Regions from separate parts of the Streptomyces sp. NPDC050738 genome, predicted to be linked through region 1. Evidence: riboswitches for the same ligand, from Rfam matches in the RefSeq annotation. Region 1 holds a riboswitch; each other region holds the start of a gene.

What was found. Region 1 has a riboswitch for cyclic di-AMP ahead of AB0H78_RS23565 (M23 family metallopeptidase). Riboswitches for the same ligand answer to the same signal wherever they lie in the genome.
Region 2: linked by a shared signal. The riboswitch ahead of AB0H78_RS24925 (transglycosylase family protein) and the one ahead of AB0H78_RS23565 (M23 family metallopeptidase) in region 1 are both predicted to bind cyclic di-AMP.
Region 3: linked by a shared signal. The riboswitch ahead of AB0H78_RS11295 (NlpC/P60 family protein) and the one ahead of AB0H78_RS23565 (M23 family metallopeptidase) in region 1 are both predicted to bind cyclic di-AMP.

Annotation. Positions count from the first base shown of each region.
Region 1 covers NZ_JBFAHN010000009.1:134,192-139,701, forward strand. The annotation lists gene AB0H78_RS23555 (pitrilysin family protein) at 1-407, shown strand, start outside; gene AB0H78_RS23560 (pitrilysin family protein) at 437-1,804, shown strand; cyclic di-AMP (ydaO/yuaA leader) riboswitch at 2,002-2,149, shown strand; gene AB0H78_RS23565 (M23 family metallopeptidase) at 2,162-2,977, shown strand; gene AB0H78_RS23570 (GntR family transcriptional regulator) at 3,157-3,840, shown strand; gene AB0H78_RS23575 (HPr family phosphocarrier protein) at 3,965-4,246, opposite strand; gene AB0H78_RS23580 (GNAT family N-acetyltransferase) at 4,373-5,510, shown strand, end outside.
Region 2 covers NZ_JBFAHN010000010.1:119,680-125,189, forward strand. The annotation lists gene AB0H78_RS24905 (Ppx/GppA phosphatase family protein) at 1-647, opposite strand, end outside; gene AB0H78_RS24910 (DUF501 domain-containing protein) at 644-1,177, opposite strand; gene AB0H78_RS24915 (septum formation initiator family protein) at 1,203-1,673, opposite strand; gene eno (phosphopyruvate hydratase) at 1,770-3,056, opposite strand; gene AB0H78_RS24925 (transglycosylase family protein) at 3,317-4,051, opposite strand; cyclic di-AMP (ydaO/yuaA leader) riboswitch at 4,055-4,202, opposite strand; gene AB0H78_RS24930 (transglycosylase family protein) at 4,472-5,338, opposite strand; gene AB0H78_RS24935 (cytochrome P450) at 5,452-5,510, opposite strand, start outside.
Region 3 covers NZ_JBFAHN010000003.1:667,656-673,165, reverse strand. The annotation lists gene AB0H78_RS11300 (hypothetical protein) at 130-483, shown strand; gene AB0H78_RS11295 (NlpC/P60 family protein) at 507-1,646, opposite strand; cyclic di-AMP (ydaO/yuaA leader) riboswitch at 1,655-1,800, opposite strand; gene pcrA (DNA helicase PcrA) at 2,041-4,476, shown strand; gene AB0H78_RS11285 (M23 family metallopeptidase) at 4,487-5,510, opposite strand, start outside.

The DNA of each region.
Region 1 (5,510 bases):
CGCTCGGCTGGCTGGACGTCCAGACGTCGAGCGGTATCGAGGTCCCGGAGGTCGAGGCGACGGTCGACGAAGAGCTCGCCGCGTTCGCCGAGCGGGGTCCCACGGCCGAGGAGATGGAGCGCGCCCAGGCCCAGTTGGAGCGCGAGTGGCTGGACCGGCTCGGCACCGTGGCGCAACGCGCCGACCAACTGTGCCGGTACGCCGTCCTGTTCGGCGACCCGCAGCTCGCGCTGACCGCCGTCCACCGGGTCCTGGACATCACGGCCGAGGAGGTGCAGGCGGTCGCCAAGGCGCTTCTGCGCCCCGACAACCGCGCAGTCCTCGTGTACGAGCCGATCAGCTCCGAAGTGCCCGACGAGTCCGCAGACGCGGCGGAAGAAGCCGAAGAAGAGGGGGCGGACCAGTGACGGAGACCACCGACACCGCTGCCGTGAGCATGACGTACCACCCGCAGCCCCAGCCGGGCACGCCCACACCCTGGGCCTTCCCGGCTCCCGGCCGCTCCACGCTGCCCAACGGTCTGACCGTGCTGCGCTGCCACCGCCCCGGCCAGCAGGTGGTGGCCGTCGAGATCAACCTCGACGCCCCCCTGGACGCCGAGCCGGAGGGCCTCGACGGGATCGCCACGATCATGTCGCGCGCCTTCAACGAGGGCACCGACAAGCACACCGCCGAGGAGTTCGCGGCCGAACTGGAGCGCTGCGGCGCCAACATGGACGCGCACGCCGACCACCCGGGCGTCCGGGTCTCCCTCGAGGTCCCCGTATCGCGGCTGCCCAAGGCGCTCGGCCTGCTCGCCGAGGCACTGCGCGCACCGGCCTTCACCGACGGCGAGATCAGCAGGCTGGTCCGCAACCGTCTCGACGAGATCCCGCACGAGCACGCCAACCCGGGCTACCGGGCCGCCAAGCAGCTCTCCAAGGAGCTCTTCCCGGCCTCCCTGCGCATCTCGCGCCCCCGCCGGGGCACCGAGGAGACGGTGGCGCGCATCGACGCCACAGGCGTCCGCGCCTTCTACGACGCGCATGTGCGCCCCGCCACGGCCACCGCCGTGGTCGTCGGCGACCTCACGGGCGTCGACCTGGACGCGCTGCTCGCCGAGACCCTCGGCGACTGGACGGGCAACACCGCGGCCCCCCGCCCGGCCCCGCCGATCACCGCGGACGACACGGGCCGCGTGATCATCGTGGACCGTCCCGGCTCCGTGCAGACCCAGCTGATCATCGGCCGGATCGGTGCGGACCGCCATGATCGGGTCTGGCCCGCCCAGTTGCTCGGTACGTACTGCCTCGGCGGCACCCTCACCTCCCGTCTGGACCGCGTCCTGCGTGAGGAGAAGGGCTACACCTACGGCGTACGGGCCTTCGGCCAGGTGCTGCGCTCCACTGCCGAGGGCACCGGTGCCGCGATGCTCGCCATCAGCGGCTCGGTGGACACCGAGTCCACCGGGCCCGCGCTGGACGACCTGTGGAAGGTGCTGCGCACGCTCGCCGCCGAGGGGCTCACCGACGCCGAGCGCGAGACCGCCGTACAGAACCTGGTGGGTGTCGCCCCGCTGAAGTTCGAGACGGCCGCGGCGGTCGCGGGCACGCTCGCCGACCAGGTCGAGCAGCACCTCCCGGACGACTTCCAGGCGCAGCTGTACGCGCGCCTCGCCGAGACCGGGACGGTCGAGGCCACGGCCGCGGTCGTCAGTGCCTTCCCCGCGGACCGTCTCGTCACGGTGCTGGTCGGAGATGCGGAGAAGATCGCGGAGCCGGTCAGGGCGCTGGGGATCGGTGAAGTGACCGTCGTCACGGGCTGATCGACAAACAGCAACAAAGGGGACCCCGGCGGCCATTCGGCCGCCGGGGTTCTCCCTTATGTCCGTTTTATTGGAGAGGTTGCCTTGATGTCCTGTGGCGTGCGCTACAAAAGGGGCTGTCTGTTTGGTCCCGGGAACGCGGACCGCTTACCGTCGGTCCCGCTGTTCGTCGTACTTATAGCCGCGTCCGCGGCCCCGGACAGTGATCGCCGAGTCCCCGTCTGGCGCGAGCCTGGGGAGCCGGGGACCCACATCAGTCCCTGGGGTGAATCAGGCGCAAGCCTGTAGGAGACCTTCCTGCTCCGAACCCGTCAGCTAACCCGGTAGGCGAGAAGGAAGGAAAGGACCAACCCCTTCATGGCGTTCGCCCGCCCTACCGGTAAGCACCGTGCCCCGAACCGTCTGACGCGCAAGACCGCGACCTTCGCCGGTGCCGCCGCCCTCGCCACGACCGGCGTCGTAGGAGGCCTGGCCGCCCCGGCCATCGCCGCCGAAGCAGCGGCCCCCGCCGCGGACACCGCCGCTCTCAGCCAGACCATCGTCATCGGCGACTCGCTCGCCGCGCACATCGACGCCCAGGCGGCCGCGCAGAAGCACGAGGCCGCCACGGCCAAGGCCGCCGCGAAGGCGAAGGCCGAAGCGAAGGCCAAGGCGGAAGCCAAGGCCAAGGCCGCCGCGGCCGCCAAGGCGAAGGCCGAGGCCAAGGCCAAGCAGGAGCGCGAGGCCAAGGAGCGCGCCGCCCGCGAGGCCGAGCGCAAGCGCCTGAACGCCTACGTGGCGCCGATATCGGGCTCCTACGTCTCCACCGGCTACAAGACCGGCGGCAGCCTCTGGTCCTCCGGCAGCCACACCGGCATCGACTTCCACGCCGCGTCCGGCACGTCGGTCCACGCCGTCGGCGCGGGCACCGTCGTCGAGGCCGGCTGGGGCGGCGCGTACGGCAACAACATCGTCATCAAGATGAACGACGGCACGTACACGCAGTACGGCCACCTCTCGTCCCTCGGCGTCTCCGTCGGCTCGACCGTCACCTCCGGCCAGCAGATCGGCCTCTCCGGTGCCACCGGCAACGTCACGGGCCCGCACCTCCACTTCGAGGCCCGCACGAGCCCCGAGTACGGCTCGGACATCGACCCGGTCGCGTACCTGCGCTCGCACGGTGTGAACGTCTGACATCCGCTCCACCAGAAGGCCCCGGCGCATCCGCGCCGGGGCCTTCTGCGTATGGTGCTGTGGCCAAAAGATATCCATGATTAACCGGCTGCCATCGGAAATTTACCTCCGCTGCAATAGAGTCGCCGAACAGGCGTCGATCGACCGCGTTTCGCGGGGATTAAGGCGGAGGTTCGGTGATGCGCATTCCAGCGCACTCGGTATGCACGGCAATCCGTGACGACATCGTCTCCGGTGTCTTCGAGCGCGGCAGTCGGCTCACCGAGGAGGTACTGGCCCGCCGGTACGGCGTCTCGCGCGTCCCGGTGCGCGAAGCGCTGCGGACCCTGGAGTCCGAGGGCTTCGTGACCACCCGCCGCCATGCCGGTGCCTGTGTCGCCGAGCCCACCGAGCAGGAGGCCGCCGACCTGCTCGAGATGCGGCTGCTGCTGGAGCCGATGGGCGCGGCCCGCGCTGCTCAGCGGCGTACCGAAGCGCACCTCAAAGTCCTGCGCGGCCTGGTCAGGCTGGGGCAGGAGCGGGCCAGGCGGGGGCAGGGCGAGGACTTGCGCTCACTCGGCGGCTGGTTCCACGAGACGCTCGCGCAGTCCGCGGGCAGTCCGCCGCTGACGGCGCTGCTGACCCAGTTGCGGCACAAGATCGCCTGGATGTACGCCGTCGAGCAGCCCGTCAGGCCGGTCGAATCCTGGGCCGAGCACGGTGCGATCGTCGACGCCGTGGCACGCGGCGACGCGGAACGGGCGAGGGCGCTGACCGTGCTGCATTCGGAACGGGTGAGCGGAGCGCACCGGCTGCGCCGTGCCGCCGCGCATCATGTGAGGACTTCGCAACATGCCGTAAACACCGCGGGCGGTTCGCATTAACAGTCGCGCCGTATACAAAGAAGAGGCAATTCAGTGCCTCTCCTTTCTGCTGCCCTGAATAGGTTCGGAAAATGCCGAAACCGCTCCACCGGAATTCTGGTGGAGCGGTTTCGGTGTGCGAAATTCAGACGGTCTCGGGGAGCTCCTCGAGACCCTCGGCGACCAGCTTCGCCAGACGGTCGAGAGCGGCGTCCGCGCCCTCGGCGTCCGAAGCGAGCACGATCTCCTCGTTGCCCTGCGCGCCGAGGCCCAGCACGGCGAGCATCGAGGCGGCGTTGACGGGGTTGCCACCGGCCTTGGCGATCGTCACGGGGACGCCGGTGGCCGTGGTGGCACGGACGAAGATGGAGGCGGGGCGGGCGTGCAGACCCTCGGCCCAACCGACATTTACGCGGCGCTCAGCCATGGTGTTGCCCTTCAAGTTCTCTGACTGTTGTCTAGACCATTCAACCACGGGGTACGGGATGCTGAGCCCCAGCCTGCCCCGGCCCGGACTCCTCCGCGACCCGTAGGTGCCCCGTAGGCTCTCCCCATGAACCCGGACCTGGCGTACCCGGCGCACTGGGAAGCCGATGTCGTGCTGCGCGACGGCGGCACGGCACGGATCAGGCCGATCGCCCCCGACGACGCCGAGCGGCTGGTCAGCTTCTACGAACAGGTCTCGGACGAGTCGAAGTACTACCGCTTCTTCGCGCCCTACCCGCGGCTGTCCGACAAGGACGTCCACCGCTTCACCCACCACGACTACGTCGACCGGGTGGGTCTGGCCGTCACCATCGGCGGAGAGTTCATCGCCACCGTCCGCTACGACCGCATCGGCGAGGGCGAGGCCGAGGTCGCCTTCCTCGTCCAGGACGCGCACCAGGGACGGGGCGTCGCCTCGGCCCTCCTGGAGCACATCGCGGCCGTCGCCCGCGAGCGCGACGTACACCGCTTCATCGCCGAGGTGCTGCCCGCCAACAACAAAATGATCAAGGTGTTCACGGACGCCGGCTACGAACAGCGGCGCAGCTTCGAGGACGGCTCGGTCCACCTGACCCTCGACCTGGAGCCCACCGCCGCCTCCCTCGCCGTCCAGCGGGCGCGCGAGCAGCGGGCCGAGGCCCGCTCGGTGCAGCGCCTGCTCGCCCCCCGCTCGGTCGCGGTCGTCGGCACGGGCCGCGCACCCGGGGGAGTGGGCCGCACCGTCCTGCGCAATCTGCTCGCCTCCGGCTTCACCGGCCTCACGTACGCCGTGAACAAGGCCTTCCCCGCCGAACCCACCGAGATCGACGGCGTCCCCGCCCACCGCTCGGTCGCGGCCATCGGCGAGCCGGTCGACCTGGCGGTCATCGCCGTCCCCGCCGACCGGGTCCCCGAAGCCGTCGCCGACTGCGGCGAGAGCGGCGTCCAGGGGCTGGTCGTCCTCTCCGCCGGTTACGCGGAGAGCGGCGCCGAAGGGCGGGAGCGACAGCGCGAACTGGTGCGCCAGGCCCGTTCGTACGGGATGCGCATCATCGGCCCGAACGCCTTCGGCCTGATCAACACCTCCGACGCGGTCCACCTCAACGCCTCCCTGGCCCCCGAGTCCCCTGCGCCCGGCCGCATCGGCCTCTTCGCCCAGTCGGGTGCGATCGGCATCGCACTGCTGTCCGGACTCCACCGCCGGGGCGCGGGCCTCTCCACCTTCA
Region 2 (5,510 bases), on a different contig from region 1:
GCCAGGCCGACCACGGTGTGGGCGTCGGTGAGCGGAACGGTCTCGGCGACCTCGTCGAGGGCCTTGTCGATATCGGCGCGGACGGCGGCGATCTGCTCGCCGGTGAGCGGGTCGCCCGTCAGACCGTGGCGTTCCGTGAGCCGAACACAGCCGATGTCGACGGAACGGGCGGACTCCACGGTGCTGCTGCCGGTCACGAATTCGGTGGAGCCGCCGCCCACGTCGATGACGAGAAATCGTTCGCTGTGAGGCTCCGGGTCCCCGGTCTGCACCTCTGCCGTGGCACCGGAGAAGGAGAGTTCGGCCTCCTCCTCTCCCGTGATCACCTCGGGCTCGACGCCCAGGATCTCCCGGACCCCCGCCACGAACTCGTCGCGGTTCTCGGCATCGCGCGAGGCGGACGTGGCCACGAAGCGCACCTTCTCCGCGCCATGGGCCTTGATGGCCTCCGCGTACTCGCGGCACGCCGCGAAGGTCCGCTCCAGCGCCTCGGGGGCGAGCCGGCCGGTCTTGTCGACGCCCTGGCCGAGCCGGACGATCGTCATCCGCCGGTCCAGGTCCACGAGTTCACCCGTGGCAGGGTCCGCGTCGGCGACGAGGAGACGGATCGAGTTCGTACCGCAGTCGATGGCGGCCGCGCGGGTCACTCGGAGTCCTTCTCGCCGCACGGCGCCACGCACGGGCCCTTCGCCCACCACTCGGGCAGCATCGCGATCGCCTCGTCGCCCAGCGGGTTCACACCCGGGCCCGCGGCCAGCGAGTGCCCCACCAGGACGTGCAGGCACTTCACGCGGTCCGGCATGCCGCCCGCGCTCGGGAAGCCCTCCAGGACCTCAATCGCGTCGCGGCGGGCGATGTAGTCCTCGTGCGCCTTGCGGTACGCGGCCGCGAGCTCGGGGTCCGTCGCCAGGCGCTCCGTCATCTCCTTCATGACGCCGTTCGCCTCGAGGGTGCCGATCGCGGAGGCCGCGCGCGGGCACGTGAGGTAGAAGGTCGTCGGGAAGGGCGTGCCGTCGGGCAGCTTGGGGGCCGTCTCGACCACATCCGGATTGCCGCACGGGCAACGGTGGGCGATCGCGCGCAGCCCGCGCGGCGGGCGGCCCAGCTGCTCCTGGAAGGCGGCGATGTCCGCGTCGGTGGGCGCGGTGGACTCGGTCTGCGGAGGGGGCGTCTGCATCGTGCTTCCGTTACGTGTCGTGTCGTCAGTGGCGGTCGGCGTTGTCCACGCCGTCCCAGAGGTTGGAGTACCAGGGGCGGTCGGCGGCGCCCTGGTCGTCGGTGCTCGTCGTACGGGCGTCCGGGTCGACGACCGTGAAGCCGGTCTCCCCCGGCCGTAGGTAATGAAGGTGCTCGCGGGCCAGGCGCTCGATGTACGCGGGGTCCTGGAGCCGGGCCTTCTCGTCGCGCAGCTCCTCGACCCGCTTGCGCGCGTCCTGCGACTGCTTGCGCTGGTCGGCGATGTCCGCGCGCTGGGAGACGTACTGCCGCATCGGATACGCGAGCGCCACGATCAGCGTGCACACGACCATGACAAGGAGCGCGGCCCGCCCGGTGAGGCGGGAGCGGCGGGCCTGGCGGCGGGTCTGCGAGCGGTAGACGCGGGCGGCGGTCTGCTCGCCGAGGACGCGGATCCTGGTCGCAGTGGAGAACCGGTCCCGCTTGTCCGCTGCCATGTCGTCTCTCCGCCTCCCCGATACGCGCCTTTACGCGCCTGCGTCCCCGCACACGGTACGGGACCGTGTGCGGGGACGCGTGGAGGCTTAGGGCGATTAACCCTTGAAGCGCGGGAAGGCGCTGCGGCCCGCGTACACCGCCGCGTCGTCGAGGATCTCCTCGATGCGCAGCAGCTGGTTGTACTTGGCGACGCGGTCCGAACGGGCCGGGGCGCCGGTCTTGATCTGGCCGCAGTTCACCGCGACCGCGAGGTCGGCGATGGTGACGTCCTCGGTCTCACCGGAGCGGTGGGACATCATGCACTTGAAGCCGTTGCGCTGCGCCAGCTCGACGGCGTCCAGGGTCTCGGTCAGCGAACCGATCTGGTTGACCTTGACGAGCAGGGCGTTGGCCGAGCCCTCGTCGATGCCGCGGGCGAGGCGCTCCGGGTTGGTGACGAAGAGGTCGTCGCCGACGATCTGGACCTTGGCGCCCAGCTTGTCGGTGAGGACCTTCCAGCCCGCCCAGTCGTCCTCGTACAGCGGGTCCTCGATGGAGACCATCGGGTACGCGGAGACGAGCTCCTCGTAGTACTCGGTCATCTCGGCGGCCGAGCGGGACTTGCCCTCGAACTCGTACTTGCCGTCCTTGTAGAACTCGGACGCGGCGACGTCGAGCGCCAGACCGACGTCCTTGCCGGGGACGTAACCGGCCTCCTTGATGGCCTCGATGATGAGGTCCAGGGCGGCGCGGTTGGACTCGAGGTTCGGGGCGAAGCCGCCCTCGTCGCCGAGACCGGTCGAGAGACCCTTGGTCTTCAGGACCTTCTTCAGCGTGTGGTAGATCTCCGCACCCCAGCGAAGGGCTTCGGAGAAGGACTCCGCGCCGATCGGGGCGATCATGAACTCCTGGATGTCGACGTTGGAGTCGGCGTGCGACCCACCGTTGAGGATGTTCATCATCGGGACGGGCAGCAGGTGCGCGTTCGGGCCACCGAGGTAGCGGAACAGCGGCAGGTCGGAGGCCTCGGAGGCGGCGTGGGCCACGGCGAGCGAGACGCCGAGGATGGCGTTCGCGCCGAGGGAACCCTTGTTCTCCGTGGCGTCGAGGTCGAACATCGCCTGGTCGATCAGGCGCTGCTCGGTGGCGTCGTAACCGACGAGCTCCGGGCCGATCTGCTCGATGACGGCGAGGACGGCCTTCTCGACACCCTTGCCCTGGTAACGGTTGGGGTCACCGTCACGGAGCTCAATGGCCTCGAAAGCACCGGTGGAGGCACCAGACGGAACAGCAGCACGACCCGTGCTGCCGTCGTCGAGGCCGACCTCGACCTCGACCGTGGGGTTGCCTCGGGAGTCCAGGATTTCCCGGGCTACGACGACGTCGATGGACGGCACGAGCATCTCCTTATGGGATGTGACGCTATGGGGTGCAGGGTCGCTTTGGCCTTGCGACAAGAGCCTAACCGGCTGGCGGGGTTCGGCCAGCCGTGCGACCGGCCCCTGGGACGAAAAAGGGCCCAAAGTCGAGTATTGCAGGGCGAAGGACCTGAAAGTTACTGCCCGGTAATAGCTGAAAACCCCGGCCCGGCGCGAACGGGGGATGTCGCGCCGGGCCGGGGTGCCCTGGGGGGAGCCTGGATCGGCTCCGGCTGGTTCAGCTATCAGCTGAGGTGCAGCTGCTGGCCCGGGTAGATCAGGTCGGCGTTCTTGACGATGTCGCCGTTGGCCTTGAACAGCTTCTGCCAGGTCGTGTCGTGCGACTCGGCGATCTTGCTGAGGGTGTCGCCGGTCTTGACCTTGTACTCGCCGTCGCCCTTCTCGTACGAGGACGAGGAGGACGCCTTCGGCGCGGGGGTCTCCGCGGCGGGGGCCTGGGCCGAGTCGTCCGAGGACGAGCTGTCCGAGGAGGAGCTGGAGTCCGCGGAGTACGAGTTGTCGGACGAGGACGAGGACGAGTCGCTGGAGGACGAGTCGCTCGACGCCGAGTTGCCGGAGTCGGTGCTGACGCCCGGGTCGACACCGTCGTTGCTCAGGTTGCCGGCGCCGGCGCAGGCCCAGGCACCCGGGCCCTGCATGTCGAGCAGCTTCTCGGCCGTGGCGATCTGCTGGTCCTTGGTCGCCTCGTTGGCGTGCTGGGCGTACTGCGTACCGCCGGCGGCGGCCCAGCTGGAGTCGGAGAACTGCAGGCCACCGTAGTAACCGTTGCCCGTGTTGATCGACCAGTCGCCGCCGGACTCGCACTGGGCGACAGCGTCCCAGGTGGAGACGGAGGCGGCGGAGGCCGAGGTGGCGCCGATCAGAGGCGCGGCCACAGCGGCACCGGTGATGCCGGCGAGCATGGTGTAGCGAACGGCCTTCGAGGGGCGGCGGTGCTTGGACTTGCTGGAAAACAGCATGCGGAATCTCCTCACCGACGCCTACGAGGTGAGCTGTCGGGTTCGGGCCAATGAGTTGCCCGGCCGAGCGTCCTAGCGCTCGGCTTAACCCCAAGCCGGTCTCCCGGCACTTACCTGGGTCCCCCGCTCCTGCCTACGGCGCTTTACGCGTCGAGTATCCCGAGCGACCGACGGCAGGATTCGGCGTGACGGTCGCTGGTGCTCGCTTTGACGAGCGGCCTGAACCGTAAACACAGGTCGCCCCGATGTTCAAAGACGAACATCGGGGCGAAAAGCCGCTGCTTGCACACAGGAAGACCACATGTGTGCAGGTGGGCGACGGGTTGGACGTACGGAACGAACCGGGCATGAGCGGAGGGTGAAGAGACCCTTGTCTCAGTTGCTCAAATTGGGACATTAGCGCCCCAACTGCCCCGCTTTTCAGCCCAAATCGAGGCTCTGACCAGGAACGATGAGGTCCGGATCCGAGCCGACGGTCTTCTCGTTGGCCGCGTAGAGCGCCGGCCAGCCGCCCTTGATGTCGTGTGCGTCCGCAATGGCCCAGAGGTTGTCGCCGGTGCGGACCGTGTAGTCGCCTGCGGCGGCTTCGGAGCGATCCGTGGCGTCACCGCGGGAGGCGTGGCGGCCGGTGTCGCGGCCCGTGCCCGACGTGTCGGAGGTGTCCGACGCGTCCGTTCCGCCGCGGTGCTTGCCCTGGCCCTGCCCCTTGCCCTGGTCCGCGCCCTTGTCCGCGTCCGCGCTCGCGGAGGGTGCGGGCGTGGCCGTGGCGTCGGGCTTCGCGGACTGCGAGGGGGTTGCGGACGGAGTCGACGTCTCCGTGTCCGAGGGGGCCGGCGTCGCCGAATCCGTCGGCGCGGGTGTCGCGGTGTTCGTGGCGCCGGGGTCGACCGACGGAGTCGCACCGGCCTCGGCCGCGTTCGCCAGGCCGGAGATCTCCGCGCAGCTCGCCCAGGGCTTGGTGCCCTCCGCGTCGAGGACCTTCTGGGCCACCGCGATCTGCTGGGCGCGGCTGGCGAGGTCGGCGCGCGCCGCGTACTGCGAGCCGCCGTAGGTGTCCCACTTCTCCTGCGAGAACTGCAGACCGCCGTAGTAGCCGTTGCCGAGGTCGGCGCTCCACATGCCGCCGCTCTCGCAGAGTGCGACCCGGTCCCAGGTGCTGGAGTCCGCCGCGTGGGCGCCCGTTGCGGCGAGAAGCGGAATCGCGATGGCCGAACCCGTCACTCCTGCCGCTACGACAAAAGCGGGAGCCTGACGAGGGCGGCGATGCCGACCGTTCCCGGAGCTCATGCGAGGGCCTTCCGTGTGACGGATGAGTCGAACGGCGAACCTAGCCGGAATCGAACGCGGGTCACAAGTCGATGCAGCGCAGATCACGTGAAAGTCACAGTCTTGACGGAGCGTCAGTTCTGTTCGGCCGTGAACTCCACCGGAAGCGTGCGCAGTCCACGCATGATGAGCC
Region 3 (5,510 bases), on a different contig from region 1:
CTGAGGTTGCGCGAAAGCGCTGGTTTGCCTTGAAGTGGTTCATTTTGGTCATGGAGTGAGCGGCTGTGACCGGTGAATGCGCACGACCTGAGTGAAAGATGGTGTCAAGGGGTGGCTAGGGTCTGGCCCATGGACGTACTGATCAATGTCTTCGTGGGCCTGCACATCATCGGCATCGCCTCGCTGCTCGGTGGTTTCCTGACCCAGATGAAGGCGATGGGCGCGGGCACGGCGCGCTTCGTGCCCGCGATGCTGCACGGGGCGCTGACGATGCTGGTCACGGGGGTCGCGCTGGTCGGCCTCAACCAGGCCGACGACCACACGGTCAACAACGTCAAGATCGGCATCAAGCTGGCGGTCCTGATCGTGATTCTCGGCCTGGTCTACGTCAAGCGTGACGAGGAGAAGGTCGAGAAGGCGCTGTTCGGTGCGGTCGGCGGCCTGACCGTGGCCAACATCTTCATCGCGGTGCTGTGGACGTGAGGCTGAGGTGAGCCCGGCGTGAGTCAGGCCGGGCGCACCGAGCCGTAGATCGGCATGTAGTAGATCGACTCCTCGCGGACATTCGCGCCGGTGTGCGGTGCGTGGATCATCTTGCCGCCGCCGATGTAGATCCCGACATGGCTGATGTCGTCGTAGAAGAAGACCAGGTCACCGGGTTGGAGATCGGCCGTCGCGATGCGCTTGCCGACCTTCACCTGGTCCCAGGTGGTGCGCGGGAGGTCGATGCCGGCGGCCTTCCAGGCGGCCTGGGTGAGGCCCGAGCAGTCGTAGGAGCTGGGGCCCGTCGCGCCCCAGACGTACGGCTTGCCCATCTGGTCGCGGGCGAAGTCGAGGACCTTGGCGGCCTTGGCCGCGTACGAACCCGAGGACGACGAACCCGAGGCGCTGCCGGAGCCGCCGCCTGACGCCGCCTCCTTCGCCGCCGCCTCCTTCGCGGCCTTCTCCGCCGCCGCCTGCTTGGCCGCCAGCTCCGCCGCCTTCTTCGCGGCCGCCTTCTGCCGCGCCTTCTCCAGCGCCGCCAGCCGTGCCTTCTCCTCCGCCGTCAGCTTCGACAGCAGCTCCCGCGTCTCGGCGAGCTTCGACTGCACCTGCCCCTTGGTGGCCTTCAGATCCGCCTGCGCGGTGGTGAGCGTCTCCAGCTGCGTGGTCGCCTCGGCGCGCTGCTTCGCCGCCGCCTTCTGCTGCGTCTCGAAGTCGTCGACCGCGTGCGTCTGCTGCGCGGACAGCTGCTTCATGGCCTGGTTCTGGTCGAAGTACGACTGCGGGTCGTCGGCGAGCAGCAGGTTCGCGGTGGTGGCGAGCGGGCCGCCCCGGTACTGCGCTGCCGCGTACTGCCCCAGCTCGCGCCGCGACTTGTTGAGCTGGTCGGTGCGTGCGGCCACGGCGTCGAGGAGCTTGTCGACCTTCTTGCGCTGCAGAGCGGTGGACTCCTTGGCGCGGTCGTACTTCTGCGTCTCGGTGCCGGCCTGCCGGTAGAGGTCGTCGACCTTCTTCTGTACGTCCTCGATGCTCGGCTTCGGCTGCGCGGGCGCGGCCTGCGCGCTCTGCGTGAGCAGCGAGACGGAGGCGAGTGCCGCGGTCGTGAGCGATACGGCGGGTACGGCTGCGCGTATTCGGGTACGCGGCTTGCGGTGGTCTGCCAAGGCAGGCGTGTTCCTTCCGTGGACCGCCTACCGGGTTAGCTGTCGGGTTCGGGCTTCGGAAGGCGCCCTACGGTCCTTTGGGGGTACGGACCGATTCACCCCGGTGGTGCTTGGTGGGTCCCCGGCTCCAACTGCCGTACGACGCAGGTCGTGCGGCAGAGCGGACTCGGCGCGGCGGCGCGCTCCGGCGCGGTTCGCCGGTGGGGGTACGGCCACCTGAGCGAGCACGGTAGCGGCCTCCTGTGGCGGGTGGGAAGCCTGATGTTCGATATGCCCGATACATTTTCGTGACCTGCGGGACGGACCTCCCGAAAGCGGTCTCCGGCCGCTACAGGAGCGGGGGCCGGGGATACCGACCCGGAGTGTCACTGGTCCGGCCTAGACTCGGTGGACGATGAGCAGCCTCTTTGACGACAGCTTCCTGGCGAACCTCCAGCCCACCGAGGACGCGCCTCCGCCCCCCGAGGACCACGCCCCCGAGGAGGTCCCCGCCGACCTCTTCGGCGGCGCCTTCGACGGGCCGCCTCGTGACGCGTACTACCGCGACGGCGCCCCCCGCCCCGCCGTGGACCCCGCCGCGCTCCTCGACGGCCTGAACGCCGAGCAGCGCGCGGCGGTCGTGCACTCCGGGTCCCCGCTGCTCATCGTGGCCGGCGCGGGTTCCGGCAAGACCCGGGTGCTCACCCACCGCATCGGGCACCTCCTGGGCGCCCGCGGCGTCCACCCCGGCCAGATCCTCGCGATCACCTTCACCAACAAGGCCGCGGGCGAGATGAAGGAGCGCGTCGAGAATCTGGTGGGCCCGCGCGCCCACGCCATGTGGGTCCTGACCTTCCACAGCGCGTGCGTCCGCATCCTGCGCCGCGAGTCGAAGAAGCTCGGCTTCACGTCGTCGTTCTCGATCTACGACGCCGCGGACTCCAAGCGGCTCATGGCCCTGGTCTGCCGGGATCTGGACCTGGACCCCAAGAAGTTCCCGCCCAAGGCCTTCAGCGCCAAGATCTCCAACCTCAAGAACGAGCTCATCGACGAGGAGACCTTCGCCTCGACGGCCGCCGACGGCTTCGAGAAGACCCTCGCCGAGGCGTACGCGATGTACCAGGGGCGCCTCCGCGAGGCGAACGCCCTCGACTTCGACGACATCATCATGACCACGGTGCACCTGCTCCAGGCGTTCCCGGACGTCGCCGAGCACTACCGGCTGCGCTTCCGCCACGTCCTGGTCGACGAGTACCAGGACACCAACCACGCCCAGTACACGCTGGTCAAGGAGCTGGTGGGGTCGGGCCCCGCCCCCGCCGAGCTGTGCGTCGTCGGTGACGCGGACCAGTCGATCTACGCCTTCCGAGGCGCGACGATCCGCAACATCATGCAGTTCGAAGAGGACTACCCCGACGCGACGACGATCCTCCTGGAGCAGAACTACCGCTCCACGCAGACGATCCTCTCCGCCGCCAACGCCGTCATCGAGCGCAACGAGAGCCGCCGCCCCAAGAACCTGTGGACCGACGCGGGCGAGGGCGCGAAGATCGTCGGCTATGTCGCGGACACCGAGCACGACGAGGCGCAGTTCATCGCCGAGGAGATCGACCGGCTCACGGACGCGGGCGACGCGAAGGCATCGGACGTCGCCGTCTTCTACCGTACGAACGCCCAGTCCCGTGTCTTCGAAGAGATCTTCATCCGGGTCGGGCTCCCGTACAAGGTCGTCGGCGGGGTGCGCTTCTACGAGCGCAAGGAGGTCAGGGACATCCTGGCGTACCTCCGGGTCCTCTCCAATCCCGAGGACACCGTCCCGCTGCGCCGCATCCTGAACGTACCCAAGCGCGGGATCGGCGAGCGCGCCGAGGCGATGATCGACGCGCTCGGGCTGCGGGAGAAGATCAGCTTCCCGCAGGCGCTGCGCCGGGTCGACGAGGCGTACGGAATGGCGGCCCGCTCCTCGAACGCCGTCAAGCGGTTCAACGTCCTGATGGAGGAGCTGCGGACCATCGTCGAGTCGGGGGCCGGACCGGCCGTCGTACTGGAGGCCGTGCTCGAACGGACCGGCTATCTCGCCGAGTTGCAGGCATCCACCGACCCGCAGGACGAGACCCGTATCGAGAACCTCCAGGAACTGGCCGCCGTGGCCCTGGAGTTCGAGCAGGAGCGCTCGGCGGCAGGCGAGGAGGGCGCGGGCACCCTCGCCGAGTTCCTGGAGAGGGTCGCGCTCGTCGCCGACTCGGACCAGATCCCGGACGAGGACGAGGACGGCTCCGGCGTCATAACGCTGATGACGCTCCATACGGCCAAGGGCCTTGAGTTTCCTGTGGTGTTCCTGACGGGCATGGAGGACGGGGTCTTCCCGCACATGCGCGCGCTGGGGCAGGTCAAGGAGCTCGAGGAGGAGCGGCGTCTCGCGTACGTGGGGATCACGCGGGCGCGCGAGCGGCTGTATCTGACGCGCTCCACGATGCGCAGCGCCTGGGGCCAGCCCTCGTACAACCCGGCCTCGCGCTTCCTGGAGGAGATCCCGGCCCAGCACCTGGAGTGGAAGCGGACGGGTGCGATGGCGGCTCCGGCGGGGCCGACGTCGGGGATCGCCGCGTCGCTGTCCTCCTCGCGTGCGCGGGGCGGCAGCGGTGGCGCCACGGGCTTCGCCACGCGGCGTGCGAGCGACAAGCCGGTGATCACGCTGCACGTGGGGGACCGGGTCACCCACGACCAGTTCGGTCTGGGCACGGTCATGCAGGTGACCGGGACGGGCGCGGACGCCCAGGTGACGGTGGACTTCGGGGACGAGCGCCCGAAGAAGCTGCTGCTGCGGTACGCGCCGGTCGAGAAGCTGTAGTCGCTACGGCTTACGTCGGGTCGAGGCCGTGGCTGCGGAGCCACGGCAGCGGGTCGATCGCCGAACCGCCGCCGGGTCGTACCTCGAAGTGGAGGTGCGGCCCGGTGGAGTTTCCGGAGTTCCCCGAGTACGCGATGACGTCGCCGGCCTTCACCGAACCGGAACGGATCTTGGTGCTGGAGAGGTGGCAGTACCAGGTCTCGGTACCGTCGGCGCCCGTCACTATGGCCATGTTGCCGTAGGCGTTGTTCCACTGGGTGCGGATCGTGCCGTCGATCGCGGACGACACCGGGGTGCCGTACGAGACGGGGAAGTCGATGCCGGTGTGGACGGACATCCAGTTGACGCCGGCCTGGCCGAAATAGGCGCTGAGGCCCTTCTGCTTCACCGGGAGGAGGTACTTGGGGCGGGCGGCCTCCTTCGCCGCCGCCTCCTTCTCCGCCTTGTCCTTCGCGGCGGCCTGACGCTCCTTGAGGTCGAGGCGCTCCTGGGTGCGGCTGGCGCGGTCCGCGAAGTCGTCGGCCTCGTGACTGAGGTTGGCGAGCTGAGTGTCGACCTTGGTGTTGGCGGCGACGGACTGCACGGACGAGGGGTCGGCCGCGGCCTGCGTCGTCGTGCTGTCGTCGGAGGAGGCCGAGCCGAGCCCGGTGACGGAGGCGGCGGCGATCCCGGCGACGCCCATCACACAGGCGGAGGGCACGGCGACCCTGATCAGTGCCGAGCGCTTCGCGGGGGTACGGCGCCGGCCCCGGCTGCCGCCGCCGGAAGAGCGGCGGGGGGAAGGGGTCATGGGTGTGGAGGCGTCGGGGGCCACGGCGAACTCCGCGGGCTCGGGGGCCTCGGCGGAGGGGGCTTCGGGCTCGGACTCCGCGCATGCGGGCTCTGCGAATTCGGGCTCTGCGAATTCGGGCGCCGCGTACGCGGTGAACTCCGCGAACTCGGTGGCGCTGAACTGGCCGGTCTCCGCGGTGACATCCGGCTGCGCGGGGGCTGCGCCGGTGTCGTTCCAGGCGGTGGCGTCGTACACACCCGTG